3 regions of the Pelotomaculum isophthalicicum JI genome follow, and region 1 is predicted to be linked to each of the others. Evidence: riboswitches for the same ligand, from Rfam matches in the RefSeq annotation. Region 1 holds a riboswitch; each other region holds the start of a gene.
The links. A riboswitch is a leader RNA that binds a small molecule or an ion and turns the genes downstream of it on or off. The one in region 1 is predicted to bind molybdenum cofactor.
Positions count from the first base shown of each region.

Region 1 (4,812 bases):
ACCCAATCTTCCCATCTCTAAATATCTCTACCTTCCTTAGCTCGGTTCGGTTCTCATCCATCTCTGAATATATCCTAATTGGTTTATAGCCTGTTTTTTCCTAATTACTCAAGCATTCGAGTGATAAGTAAACTGGATACATTTTAGATAATAAAAATTTCTAGATATTAAATTTGCCTCTTTGCCTGACAATTTCCGAAATGGCCTGGGAACGGCTATTGACGCCCATTTTACGGTAAATACTGTGGAGGTGAGTTTTTACCGTGTCCACGGCCACGTTGGTCATTATCGATATTTCCTTGTTTGACAAGCCCTGGCTTAAGTATTTGAGAATCTCATCTTCTCTCCGAGTAAGATTTTTGTTGTCATCTTTTGTTAGTATGCCTGATAAATTAAAAGAACCTTGGGCTATCCGGATATAGTCCTTAACTAGTTGATCGATTAATGCCGGGTCAATTACCGTTTCACCGCGATAAGCCTGGTGAACGCTTTCCATAAGCTTTTCTTGTGACGCTTGCTTTAATATATACCCAGTCGCCCCGGCTTGCAGGGAAAGCCTGACCGACTCCGCGTCTTCGAATATGGTTAGCATAATTACTTTTATTCCGGGCACAAGGGAGGTAATTTTACGAGTGGCTTCAATGCCGTTCATTTTTTGCATTTTAATGTCCATCAGAACAACATCCGGGACGTTGCGCGTGACGAATTCCAATGCGTCTTCAGCGTTCGAGCAGCAGCCGATAATGTTGATATCCTGTCTAGGCCTCAACATTGCGACCAGGCCTTCCCGGATCATTGGATGATCATCGACAATCAGCAGCTTAATACTGGACACTGTAACACCCCCTAGTTGGCAAGCTGAGTAGGTACCTGGACTGTAACTGTCGTACCCCAGCCGAGCTGGGATTCTATTTTAAAAGTTCCTCCCAACAGGGTGAGCCGCTCCCGGATATTGGCTAATCCCAGGTTTCCGTACGGATCGTCCCGGCTGGGAGGCGTTAAATTGAAACCGGTGCCGTTGTCCTTGACCACAAGCACGGTGTTATCCTCGCCGTTAACCAGGGTAACCTGGACCCTGGTGGCCTGAGAATGTTTGATTATATTTGCCAGGAGTTCCTGGACGATACGGTAAAGCGTCAATTCAACATTAGCCGGCAGCGATAGTATTTGGTTTTCCATTACCAGTTCAAAATCTATCTGGCTCTCTTCCTGCAGCGTGCGGACAAGAGCCTGAAGCGCGGGGCCAAGCCCGTAAGTGTCGAGCATCACCGGCCTCAGGTTGTAAACGATTCTGCGTATTTCCTGAATTTGCTGTCCAAGCAAGCCTTGTATTTTGATTAGTTCGTTTTTATTAGGATCATCGCTGCCGGTGGATATGGCAAGCAACTGAATACGATACCAGATTCCCAGCAGGGCCTGGATGGCCCCGTCGTGGATTTCCGACGCGACTCTTTTGCGCTCATCTTCCTGGATGCAAATCAACTTTTCCAAAAGCTGTTGCAAGAGTTTTTCTTTTTTGGCCAGGGTGTCCACAAGCTTGGTATTTTCCATGGCAATTGAAGTTGCTTTGGCGATTGCGGAAAATATGGTCACTTCTTCCTGGTCAAATTGCTTGTCATGAGCCAACCGGTCCACCTGCATGATCCCGAGCGCGCTGTTTTTAGAAATAAGCGGAATTAGGAGCACTCTTGCGTAAGAAAAATTATTAATGATTTCCAGGGGGAGACCGCTTTCGATATTGTCCGGGGTTAACACCACCGGCTGTTGTTCTCTTATCGCCTTGATAAACGCCGGGTATGGGGCGAGACCTTTTTGCACTCTGAATTTCTTTTTGAGTTCTTTGTCAAAGCTGCCCACGCCGACAGCCGGTATAATTGTCTGATCGGTTTCGTTTAATAGGAAAATAGCGCAGCGGGCGTTGAAAAGATCAGCAGTGATCTGGGAAACTATGTGCAGGATCTGGTTTAAGTTCAGGGTTGAACTGATTGTGCAAACTGTCTCCAACAGAACAGACAGTTTCCTTAAATTCCGGTCTTTTTGCCCGCCGAAAACGGAATCTTGAATAATGTTGACAATATGAATACCAAGAGAAGTGGCTTTGTTTAGATAACTCTGCACTGTCGCGGGTGAGGATTTAAAAACGCCGATTTCCATTTTGCTGGCGGGGTCGCAGGCCCGCAGAATGATAGGTATTGTGGTAAAAGATGAAGGTTGTAATGAATCCATTGTTTCCGTAGGATTATGACTCGCGCCGGACTTGTCCGTATATTTGTTGTAATAAGAGCCTACGGACGGCATTTTTTCACACAAGCCTTTTCTTGAAACCTGCAAGCAGACGGTTTGTTTGTTGCTGACATACAAAATCAACCCCGCGTGCGCAAATTCAAACGAGTCAACGGAAAAGCTTAAAGCTTCCTTTATGGCTGGACATATTTTTTTAATGTTGTTGAAGTTAGTACTGATTTTGCACACCATGAGCAGTTCAGGATTTTCAAGATTGTTGTTGGCCGTGCTAAATTTAATCACCACCCAACGATAAGCTCAATCTCCCTCGGGTTCAGTTAAACTCGACGCTTTGTGCCTCAAGCAGTTCCCTTACTTTTCCTCTGACTCGCTCGTTCTTTGAATAAAGCCTAAAAATTGCCGCTAGATTATGCCCAAAGGACACTTATCCACAAATCAAGAAAAGCATAATTTCCTTAATCAATAAAAAACCTTTCCTTAAACGGAAAGGGCTAATAACAAGCGATAATAAAATGTCTTCCAGAGGAAGACGTAATAATCACTTACAGATCCTAACGGCTCTGCTGCTTATTGTCTCCTTTCCATAAGGGAGGCATGGCCGTTTCCCGCCATACCCTGCGGCCAGCTTGCCATGAGATATATCCTTTAGGCAAAAAGGCTCGGAGAAGTTTTCAATTCTTAGTTTTTCTTTAGAACAATTATAATCACAGAATAAATTGCATGTCAACCAGCATTTTAATTTACTTTTGCTGTCCATCAAAAGGGGTACGGGGCAAAACTCCTAAGAATTAACCTTAATACATTATATTATTTAACCCTTCTCCCTTCCTGCACAGTTTATGCCGTGTGTTTTACCGCCCGTCCAAGGAGTACGAAGGCAATCTCTAAGATGTAACACTTTACCGTTTCATTATTATACTTTTTCCATCCTTTCTAGCGATTTTTTTTATTTGGCCGTTTCATTATGATTTATTTGAGAATAGCCATGTCCTAATTCTGTCGGACGCGGTTATTTACAGGCGCACCGGTATGGTATCAAGGAAATTTAATATGGAGGAGGATGAAGTAATGGGAATGGAAGTTTTTAAGGACATCTATGAAAACCGGCACAAGTATCAAAAGGAGTGGAAGGAGAAGACGGGCAGCAAAATGATCGGGTACTTTTGCACTTACGCACCCGAGGAAATCATGTACGCTGCTGACATCATCCCCGTGCGTATTCTGGGCAGCCACGAACCCCAGAATGTGACCGAGCCGCACATCTTCGGGATGTACTGCCCGTTCTGCCGCGACGTCCTGGCCCAAGGCCTGAAGGGGCGGTATGACTACCTTGACGGGATTATGATTGCCCAGTCCTGTCTGCATGTCCGCCAGGCGTATACCAGCTGGGATCTGCACATACCGGTTGGCTTCAGCTATTATCTGCCCATGCCGCACAGGGTCACTAATGCTGGAGCGAAGCCCTTCCTGCGTCAGGAACTGATTGATTTCAAAAATGCCATTGAGGCGTGGACCGGCAAAACCATCCTTCCGGAGGACATTGACAAAGGGATCGAAATCCTGAACACCACCCGCAGACTGCTGCGGCAAGTTTGGGATCTGCGGAAAGCCGAGAACCCGCCGATTACCGGTCAGGAAGCGATTTACATGGTGCTGGCCTGCCAATTCGGCGACAAGCGCGAAGTCAACAAGCTGCTTGAAGAAGCTCTTAACGAATTGAAAACCCGCAAGATTGACCGTGAAACGGGCAACCGCCTGATGATTATCGGCAGTGAAGACGACGACATCGCTTTCATCAATATGGTGGAAACAATCTGCGGCGCGACTTTCGTGATGGAGGATCACTGCACCGGCTCCCGTTATTTCTGGAACCAGGTAGTGCCTCAAGAAGACCGGTACGCCGCTCTCGCCGCGCGTTATTGCGAACGCCCGCCGTGTCCCACCAAAGACTGGGCGCAGCCGCGCGACCGGCTGGTCTGGGCTCTCGATATGGCGAAACAATGGGGCGTGGAAGGCGCCATTATTGTTCAGCAAAAGTTCTGCGACCCGCACGAACTGGATATTCCCGCGTTCCGCAAAGCGTTTGAGGCAGCCGGCATTCCCACCCTGTTCCTTGAGTTCGACGTCACTGTTCCCCTGGGGCCGTTCCGCATCCGCGTAGACGCGTTCCTGGAAATGCTCAGGCAGGAAGATCTGTTCTAGAGCTTAACCGGCGGCAATCTTAATTAATCGCAGACGGTTATTTATTCTAAGAAACTTTTGATAAATGGAGGTATGGGCATGTCAAAAGGTCAATTGTACCCGACTGAACCCCTGAAGACCTGGGGTCTTGCAAAACAAGCAAGGGAAGATTTTTACCTGGATTACCGTGATTGCCACGCCAAGGGCGGCATCCGCTGGGCAGGCGGGGCCTGGGCGCTGGATGCTCTCACTTACGGCCTGGGCGACGATGTTTTTTCCATTACCAGTGAGCCGTACGGCGCTTCTTGCGCTTTTAACAAAGACATCGCCATGAAATGCATGATGACCACTGAGAAATACGGCTATGCGCGTGACCTGTGCGCGTAT
Region 1 is NZ_JAKOAV010000045.1:12,740-17,551, reverse strand. It holds gene L7E55_RS16115 (DUF6881 domain-containing protein) at 1-73, opposite strand, end outside; gene L7E55_RS16110 (response regulator) at 161-835, opposite strand; gene L7E55_RS16105 (GAF domain-containing sensor histidine kinase) at 847-2,526, opposite strand; molybdenum cofactor riboswitch at 2,803-2,921, opposite strand; gene bzdN (benzoyl-CoA reductase, bzd-type, subunit N) at 3,313-4,446, shown strand; gene bzdO (benzoyl-CoA reductase, bzd-type, subunit O) at 4,525-4,812, shown strand, end outside.

Region 2 (4,812 bases), on a different contig from region 1:
GATGACGGGGGAGTGCCGCTGATGGTGGTCAGGTAGGCGCAGGAAAGGTATGTGCCTGCTCCAGGCGAGATCGTGCTGGATGGACCATTGGCACTTACATTGCCGACCCTGTCGAAAGCTTCGATTTTGCAATAGTAACCCTGGCCGGTGGTCAGGCCGGTGAAGGTATATTTTGTAATGGATGCGTCGTCAACGTTGGTGATCACCGGGTCAACAGGCACTCCATTATTCGTAGCGGTGGCCATAATGATCTTGTAACCGGCCAAACCACTCCCGTTGTCTGTGGCAGCGGGCCAGCTGATGCGAATACTTGTGTCGGAAAGAGAAACATACGAAAGTTTGCCATCAATCGGCCAGAAGGGCGGCACTATATCGACGTCCGCTGCTGTGGTGACGTCAACGCTGGGACCGTCGGTGCTATAATTGCCCAACGCGTCGAACGCCTGCACTCGGAAAGTGTATGGAGTGCTTGCAGTCAGGCCGGTGATGTTATATGTCGTGTCCCCGTAGACGGTAGCGACAACGCTACCGCTGCCGATGATCTGGTAGCCCGCCACTCCCACGTTATCCTGGGCGTCAGACCAGGTCAGGGACACACTGTTTTTGGTAATGCCGGAAGGCGTCAAGCTGCCGTTAGTCCAGTAAGGTGGGGTGGTATCGGGCTCGGCCGGGGTCGAGGCATTGGCTGTCGGCCCGCCGGTGCTCCAGTTGTTGCCGGCGTCGACGGCTTCCACCCTGAAGTTGTAAGTGGCGCTGCTGTTCAGGCCAGTGAGGTTGTATTGCACCAGGCCGCCCGCCTGCGTATACGTCGCGCTGCTCACGGTATAGGCCACCGCGCCGTCCTGGTAAATCTGATAGCCGGTCACCCCCACGTTATCCGAGGCGGGAGTCCAGGTCAGGGTGAGCCCGCTGTAAGTCACGTTGGAAACGGTCAGCGAACCTCCGTCAACCCAGACGGGCGCGGTGGTGTCGGCAGGACCGTCATGAGTCAGGTCCCCGGTGAACTTGGCAACGAAGGCGTCACTGGCGCCGCTAAGCGAAGGTTGGCATGCGCCGGTAGTAATCGGGAAGCCGCTGGCGGCGGGCAACCCGGTCAGGTAGACGTTGCCCCAGGCGTCCAGCGTCATGTCATAGGGTGTATCATTGCTGTTGGCCCCCCCGAAGTATGTGGAGGCGAGCAGGCCTGACGGGTCGCTGGCCGTCCTGGTCAGGTCGCCCTTCATCCTGCTGATGACGATGTCGGTGCCGCTGGTGCCGTTTCTAGCCGTGCTGTAGGCCCCAGCAGAGCACGGGTAGGAACTAGGACTCGAAGAAGTACCTTCAATATATAAATTGCCACCGGAATCCAAAACTATTTTCCTCAGTGTATCGGCGACGCTCGTGCCGAGATAGGTCGCGGCGAGCCGCTGGGTCAGGCCGCCGTTCAGCTCGGCGATGAACATCTCATTGACGCCGTTGCTGCCCGTCTGGTAGGCTGAGGCGTAGCCAGGGCCGGCGGAGACAAAATCAGTTTCTGTCGTATATCCGCCGGCGTATACCACCGTGTTCCCGCCGGCGTCCTTGCCCAGGGCAATTGAAACGAGGGTTTCGCCGCCGCTACCGGTGCCGAGGTAGGTGGAGGCCAGGAGGTTGGCCAGATTGTTATCCAACTCGGATACAAAACTCTGGAGGTTGGCATTTGTGTTTTTTACCTGGTTATAAGCGCCCGGGGTGACCGGCAAGTTTTTTGACGCGTTATATACAGTATTTCCTGCCACGTAGACATTGTCGCTGCTGTCGATGGACATGCAATATATGGTAGTTGCGGCCGCGCCGCCCAGGTAGGTGGAGGCGCGTAGTTCGGACAGGTCGGGGCTAAACTTGGAGATGAACCCGTCGGTAATCGCGGTGGTTGCTTTGTGCGCCTGCTGGTAGGCGCTGGAGGTGGTGGGTAAATTCCCGTCCATGTACGTTGTCCCGGCCACGAAGACGTTGCCCTGGCTGTCTATACCAATGGCGTTTGGCCGGTCATTGTCAGCGCCCCCCAAATAGGTGGCAGACTTGAGCTGGGAGAGGTCGCCGCTCAGCCTGGCAACGAAAATGTCGCTGGATGAATGCGTGTCAACGTAACCTTGATATGCCCCGCCCGGGTGGGGAAAGTCGGGCGACATGGTGTACCCGGTCAGGTAGACTTCGCCCGACGGGGCGACCGCCAGGCAATTGCCGGTATTATTAATTGAATCGGCAGCGCTCCCGCCCAGATAGGTGGCCGCGAGGAGCCGGGTGAGGTCGGGGCTCATTTTGGCCACGAACATGTCACCGTTGGCGGTGTCTATTTGTGTATTCCCGAAACCCTGCGACGCGCCCGGGAAGGTCGGCGACTTGGTGGTGCCCGCCACGTAGACGTACCCGTACTTGTCCAGGGCGATGCAGTAGCCCGTTTCCGCCCCGCTGCCGCCCAGGAAGGTGGAACCCAGCAGCGGGTCGATCACCAGGGGACAGGCGCGGTTATACTCGCCTAGTTCAAAGCCGTAACTGCCGCCGTTTACCACGTAAGCGACATTAACTTCAACGCGCTGCCCGCCGATTTCCTGGTAGGCGGACGGGCGGGTCATTTCGACCGTGCCTAATTTTGTGGACAGCTCCAGCTCGCCCCGGTCATTGACGGTGAGCTTGTCCGCGCCGGTAACTTTAACCGCGATGGCGGCAGGGTCGCCGCCGGGGGCCACGGTAAAGATTTTCTCCACGTTGTCGCCGTGAGCTTTAAGGTTCACGCTGATCTTGTCGTAAACCTCGCCCAGGGTGATCATGCCGTAAGACGGCAGGTTGGTCCGCCACTTGCCGCTGTCGTCGCCGAGGTAGTAGTTGACGGAGGCGCCCGGTTCTCCCACCGGGGCCGGCGCCAGCGCCCTGGCCCCGGCAAACTCCTCTCTTACCGCCCAGCCACCGTCTTCACCTTTGGGCAAGGCGTAAGTTAGGCCGTCATTAGTGACAAAGACGGTTCCAGCGAAAGTGCCGGCGTAAAACTTAACTCGCTCGTCTTTAATCTGGCCCTCGTTTGGCAAGAAGGGCACTTGGACGGAGGCCATTTTCGCCTGCATCTCCGGGGTAGCGCCGCCGGCCGCGGCTGTTACGGCGCTACCCGCCAGAGCGAAGGTCCCACCTAGGCAGAGCAGCGCCGCGGTTAACAAACCAATAATTAATTTTCTGAAGCGCAAAATGATATCACTTCCTTTGCTAATGGTGTTGCCGCCGGGCAAAATAACCGATGACTTTTACGAATCTTCCGATGAATTTTCCTGTTCAAATCGCTCCTGGCTAAATCCGGCATCTACATCATGGTTTACCCAACTATCACCCCCCCCAAAAAAATCTCTAGTCAATCTCCCGCAAACAAAAAACAGCCGTGTACGGAAAACGCACACAGCCGTTGAAGATAACTGGCACTAGACCCTTTCCGCACTGGGAGGCATACCCTTTTCAAGGTATACCCTATCGGTCAGCCGCCATAGCCCTTAAAGCCAAGGATAATGTGCCAAATAGCCACAGGCGGGTAGACTCGGGTGGTGGTATGAAATTGTTAGTTTCCGGTAAACATTGGTTGAAAAGCAATAAACCAGTATGTCATAAGTCAAATAGCCACAGGCGGGTTACTCGGATGATATGATACTGATCTGGTTCTATGAACATATACCATGATATTCTACATTGTGGAACAAATTCCTACCCGCTTAAAAAAATTTGTCTAGGTAGGAAAACCCCGGTCTGACGGCCGGGGCTGAGAATAACAGCTCATTTCACCTGATTTTAAGAGGTCGTAGCACCTGATCCGGCCGCGGAAAAACCCGCTTCAAGGGTGTAGGTGGTATTCTTGGGCACGACTCGGAAGTAATAAGTGGTAAGAGGGCTTAGCTCATATGCACTATTATCCGAAGTGTCCCCGGCCACGAATGAGAAAGGAGCGGTACCGGTGATGTCACTTACATTAAGTTTCGTAAAGCCCGTCCACTGGTTGGTGGAATAGTAGACGTCATACGCTTCGGTTGCGCTAGAATTGGTGATGCCGCTGGCGTTCCAGTGCACTGTCAGCGTGGTGCTGGTTGGAGTATCAACCGTGGGCCTGTTGTCCAACCAGGCGGGGAGGTCGTTGCTAAGTGAGCTGAAACTGAGCTGGTTGTTGGTTATTTGGGCATGGGTCCAGGAATTGCCGCTTATGTCAGTGACAGGCGGCACGTCCAGGGTATAGCTGTGGGTGCCGGCGGAATAATCCCGGTTATAGCAGGTATTGGTATTGCCCTGGACCGTCTCGGGGAAGAAGAAGAAGGTGTTCGCGGTATTGGCAAATGGCTTGTAATTCTCGGCACCTGAAACGGCGTAGGCATCGATAGTGTCGTCATAGACAACTGCCGTACCGCCTTTTTTATAGTTTGCCACCAGGCCGTTGGGATCACTTAAACTTAATAAGGTGGCGGCAGTGGTGGAGTTGACGGGCCGGTCAAAAATGACGCCCACGTTGGGCTCATAAGGCACGTTTGAGGTGCCCACAGTGTAGGTGACAACTGGCGCAACACTATCACTGAAAGCATTGTCATTTGCAGGAGTGACGTTTAAAGGAGTCCTGAAAGTGAAGGTGAAGTCGCTCCTGTTCCGGTAGTTGCCCAGGGTCAAAAGATTGTCGTCAGCAACGGTAGCCGCTTTGATCGTCACGTCGTAAAGCTCGTTGAAAGCCAGCGCGTTATCAAAGGTCAGGGTTACGGTCGTCCCCTTGTTGAGGTTGCTGTCGCTAATACCGCTGCAGCCGCTTCCCGAATTCTTGGAGTAACTGAACGACGG
Region 2 is NZ_JAKOAV010000033.1:11,342-16,153, reverse strand. It holds gene L7E55_RS14370 (DUF7948 domain-containing protein) at 1-3,197, opposite strand, end outside; molybdenum cofactor riboswitch at 3,414-3,556, opposite strand; gene L7E55_RS14365 (fibronectin type III domain-containing protein) at 3,787-4,812, opposite strand, start outside.
Region 2: linked by a shared signal. The riboswitch ahead of L7E55_RS14370 (DUF7948 domain-containing protein) and the one ahead of L7E55_RS16105 (GAF domain-containing sensor histidine kinase) in region 1 are both predicted to bind molybdenum cofactor.

Region 3 (4,812 bases), on a different contig from region 1:
GGTGGTTTTAAGCGGCAGCATGATGCCCGTGATGTATAAGGGCGACATCGCCCTGGTCAAAAAGATTTCGGGAGACGAGGTCAGGCTGGGTGATGTGATTGATTTTCGCCGGGATAAGATGCTGATTACCCACCGGGTGATTGAAATTAAGGAAAACCATGGCGCCAGGGTTTTCCGGACCAAGGGCGACAACAACAGCGGGCCGGACCCGGACCTGGTCGGCCCGCAGCAGGTGAGGGGCAAAGTGGTTTGTACAATCCCGAAAATCGGTTGGGCCGCTTTATTTGCCAAGACGCTGGCCGGGATGGTCAAACCGGGTGCGAGTCCCCAGGGGATGGAATTTTAACAATGGTTATTAACTTGAAGCCAATTAAAAATATAAATGATCAAGGCTGGAAGCACCGGATGGACAGGAGAGTCAGGCTGGCCTGCCTGGCTATGTGCGCGGCGCTGCTGGCCCTGACATCGTTCCTGTTTTTGAAGTCCCTTTTTTGGCACGGCACGGCGCGGGAGACAGTGCCGCTGGTTTCCTACAACCAGACAGCCCGGGTGGACTACCGGGTCTACTTTATCCCGGGCAACAACCTGTACGCCGAAAATAGCCTCGGGGCGGGCAACGTGTACATGACCAACTTCGTTGATTACATCACTACCTCTTTCAAGTACACCTTCAGCGCCGACCGGGTGTCCGAGGTCAGGGGCGAATACGGAATAGTCGCCCTGGCGGAAGCGCTGGCCGGCAAGGAAAACACAAAAATCTGGCAGCGGGAATTTGTGCTGCTGCCGAAAAAAGCCTTTAGCGGCAATGAACGGACCGTCTCCGTCCAGGAGGAGTTGCCGCTGCGCCTGCCGGAATACAATACCTTCGCCAGTATGGTGATCAAGGATACGGAGCTGATTCCGAACGAGGTCAACCTGACCGTGCGCTGGAACGTGGACGTGGAAGCCGTTACGGACAGCGGGCAAATCAAGGATCAGATAGCCCCGACCCTGGTGGTGCCGCTGGTCCGGAAAGCTTTTGAGATCGGCGGGGAGCCGGTTAAAGAAAAGCCCGGCGCCATCAGCGCGACCAGGTCCGTGCCGGCCCAAACCGACCGGAAAAAGGCCGCCCTGTACGGCGCGGCCGCCGGCCTCAGCGCCGTCATCCTGGCCCTGCTGCTCCGGTTCACCGGCGGAAGCGCGGGGCGGACCGATCCCCTGGAGGCCAGGTTCAGGCGAATTGTTAAAAAATACGGCTACCGCATGGCCGTCATCGAGGGAGAGATCCCTGGCGAACGCGGGAACGCGATCCCGGTCCGGTCCGTGGACGACCTGGCGCTGATTGCCGACGAGCTGAACAAGCCCGTCATGTACCGGCCGCTTTCGGAAACCGATAATATGGCGACGTTTTATGTCTTCGACGAGCCAAAGTTGTTTGTTTATGAATTAAAAAAGGAGGGATAATTAAAATGTTAATAGTCAAAAAAAACTGGTTTTACAAGGTTTGCCTGACCGTCCTGGGCGCGCTGCTGAGTTCAGCCTGACCGCGCCCGCGCCGGCCCTGGCCGCGTCGACCGAGGTACAGATCGACGGAAACGGGGTGACGAATCCCACTACCTTCACCGTGGCCCAACTCCAGGCCTATGTGAACAGAATTGAAGTGCTCACCACCCAACCTAGTCAATGGGATAGCTCCATTCAGGCTAGTCCGGCCAGCGGGCCGCCCCCGGCCAACGGCCAGGTGGCGCTGTCCATACCCGGTACCCCAGACAACGGGCTGGAAGACACGGACAAGATTTACTATACCACTGACGGCAGCACCCCGACCCTGAACAGCCCGATCTATAACTGGATTGGCAGCAGATGGTGGTATGACCACCCAGGTCTGAACACAATCAATCACCCGATCACCGTCAGCACTACCGGTAAAACAGCGATCAAGGCCGTCAGGATCGGACCCCCCGGCCAAAACAACCAAAACGGAAAAACGAACAGCGATGTGCAAACCTTCGTCTACACCAACCGCGCCAAGGGGGATATCGACTACGACGGCTACATCGATGTCACAGACCTGGGGATAATGATCGACATTATCAGTGCCGAGTATACCCCCAATGATTTTGAGATTTACGCCGCTGATCTCGACTCCGACGGCTACGTTGACGTCACGGATTACGGCATGCTTATAGACTTGATCTCGGGCTAGCGGATTTCCGGCTTTCAACGTTACCCGTCCGGTATGCTACCCACCCCCTTCACCCGGGGGTGTTTTTTGTCCAAATACAGCATGGTTTAGTTTGAGTTATCTAATAGATTATTATTGGGTTAATTTATTAGATAAGTATAACCCGAGGGCTAGACAGGAGTAGTTATAAATTAAATGAAAGCGTGGCTTAACCGGAGTTCTACTGTTATCTTCTAAACCGGTCTAAACCTATTTGTAGAAATTTTATCCTTTTGTGGTAATGATGGTTTACGCTATGTTTGTTAAAATATAATATCGTTCTGGACATCCACAGTGTAACATCCTAGTCTGCCCGCCTGTGGCCTCGCGCGGCTATGGCGGCTGACCGGCAGGGCCGGCCCGGAAACAGGCCTGCCTCCCAGTGCGGAAAGGGTTGTTTGCCTGCTGTGCACAACGGCTGGACGCGTTTTCCGCGCCCGGCTGTTTTTGTTTTGTCAATTTCTGGCGATAAGGGGAGTATGATCACGCCGGCAGTTAAAAATATATGGCTCTGTAAGCTCTTTGTGAAATTACTGGTATTGCTGCTGCTCGTAGGCTTATCCAACCTGATGGCGCCCATGGCGGCCCTGGCCGATCAGTCGGACTCGGTGGAGATCACCGGGGACGGAGTGACTGCCCCCGTGACCTTGACCCTGTCCCAGCTCGAGGGCATGAAACAATACGAGCACGTGTACAGTGTGATCAACACCTGGCCTACCAAAAAGTGGTACATAGGGAAAGGTGTCAAGCTGAGGGACCTGCTCGCCCTGGCGGGGATGACAGAAGAGGCCAGGCTGATCAGATTTGTGTCGAACGACGGGTACGAAGTGACGCTTACAGTTAAGGAGTTGTTCAAAGACAAGCGCTATTATTTCTCGCGCTTAATGGACAACCATGCCAGCGACGGGAGCGTTCCAGGCTCTCCGGAGGGCGCGCGGGAGGTGGAGCCGATCCTTGCCCTGATCAGCAGCGAGGGCAGTGACAACCCCGCCGAAATGAACGACCGGGACGCGCTGCTGCTGCTCATCGGGCAGCGGGCGGTTACCGAGCAGAACAATAACTTGTTTTTAAAATATGTGGCTAAAATCGAGGTGCTTACCGACGCCCCACCCAAATGGGACAGCCCGAAGGCGAGCGTGGCCGGCGGAGAGGTGCCCGCGGGGACCAAGATCGAGCTCAGCAATAAGCACAATGACGCGGACAAGGTGTATTACACCACGGACGGCAGCATCCCGACCATTAACAGCCCGATGTACAACAAGAGCGCAAAGCGGTGGTGGCCGCTGCGGCCGGACGATTTGGACAGCGTCAACCGGCCCATCGAGATTAAAAAGGACACGGTGATCAAGGCCGTCACCATCGGTCCCGGCAAAGAGGACAGCGACGTTGTAACCTTTACCTATAAAGCTGATCTCACGGGCAAAGCGGCGGACCCGGCGAAGAGGCCGGCCGGGCCGCCCACCAAGATCACCCTCGACCAGGACACGGCCAGTCTCAAAGTCGGTAACACCATTGAGTTGGTGGCGAGCATAGAACCATACAACACCATGGACCACGACGTGACCTGGAGTTCCAGCGACACCAGGGTGGCCACGGTCGACGGCAACGGCCTGGTGACGGTGGTCGGCCCCGGCACGGCCACCATCACCGCGAGGACTGTGGCCGGGAACCTGTCGGCTTCCTGCGTCGTGCATGGTCAAAGCCTGACTAACGCAGGTTCTCAGCAGAGCGGGTCGCGGGAGATGCCCAAAAAAGCGCCAGTGCCGGAGAGTGGACGGCGTTCCCCGGCGGAAAATGAGATTATCGCCACCAACCGGCAGAGCCCGGCGGAGAAAAAGGCGGCTGCCGGCGATTCGACAACTGCCGATAGGCAGCCGGAGATACCTGCCGAACAGCCGGTGCCGGAAGCCAACCGGCAGTACCTGGCGGAAAAAAAGGAAGTTGCCGCCGCTTCAACTACCGGCGGTGTCACCCCGGAGCAGCCGGATGTACAACCCTGGCGTGTTTTCGAGATGTCGGCCGATGATATACCCTTGAAGTTACAGGAGGAGGCAGATATACAGGACGGTTACGCGGCGGTTGTGTTTCTACTCCTGTTTCTAACCGGCGCGATTAAGAGGTACTTGGAATACGCAAAGGAGGTAGCTAGGTGACAATATCTGTGTTAACCCCGTTGAAAGATACAATGCATGTCATCTCGTCGGCTTTACTAATGCCTACCGTCGCGGTCCTGCTGCTGTTACTGGCCTTTACCGTGATTGAACTGGGCGGCCTGCTTGTGGAAACCCTCATGGAGCGGCGCCGGGCACGGGTAAGGGTGCCGGAGTTGGTTGACGCCTTTCAGGGGAAAGAAGCCGTTCAGATCATGGACGAGATCGAAAATAGCCGGTTGTTCCGGCGCCAGAAAGCGGCTCTGGGCGAGTTGATCAAGCACCGCCATTTGCCCGCCACCTCCCTGCAGGCCCTGGCCCGCCGGCTGCTTGCCGGCGAGGAACTGCATTACGCCGGGATCACCAACAGGACCGACCTGGTGGCCCGCCTGGGGCCCATGTTCGGGTTGATGGCCACTCTGATTCCACTGGGGCCGGGCATGATCGCCCTGGGCCAGG
Region 3 is NZ_JAKOAV010000022.1:18,306-23,117, forward strand. It holds gene L7E55_RS11685 (signal peptidase I) at 1-346, shown strand, start outside; gene L7E55_RS11690 (DUF5305 family protein) at 349-1,443, shown strand; gene L7E55_RS11695 (chitobiase/beta-hexosaminidase C-terminal domain-containing protein) at 1,580-2,185, shown strand; molybdenum cofactor riboswitch at 2,493-2,615, shown strand; gene L7E55_RS11700 (FN3 associated domain-containing protein) at 2,611-4,356, shown strand; gene L7E55_RS11705 (MotA/TolQ/ExbB proton channel family protein) at 4,353-4,812, shown strand, end outside.
Region 3: linked by a shared signal. The riboswitch ahead of L7E55_RS11700 (FN3 associated domain-containing protein) and the one ahead of L7E55_RS16105 (GAF domain-containing sensor histidine kinase) in region 1 are both predicted to bind molybdenum cofactor.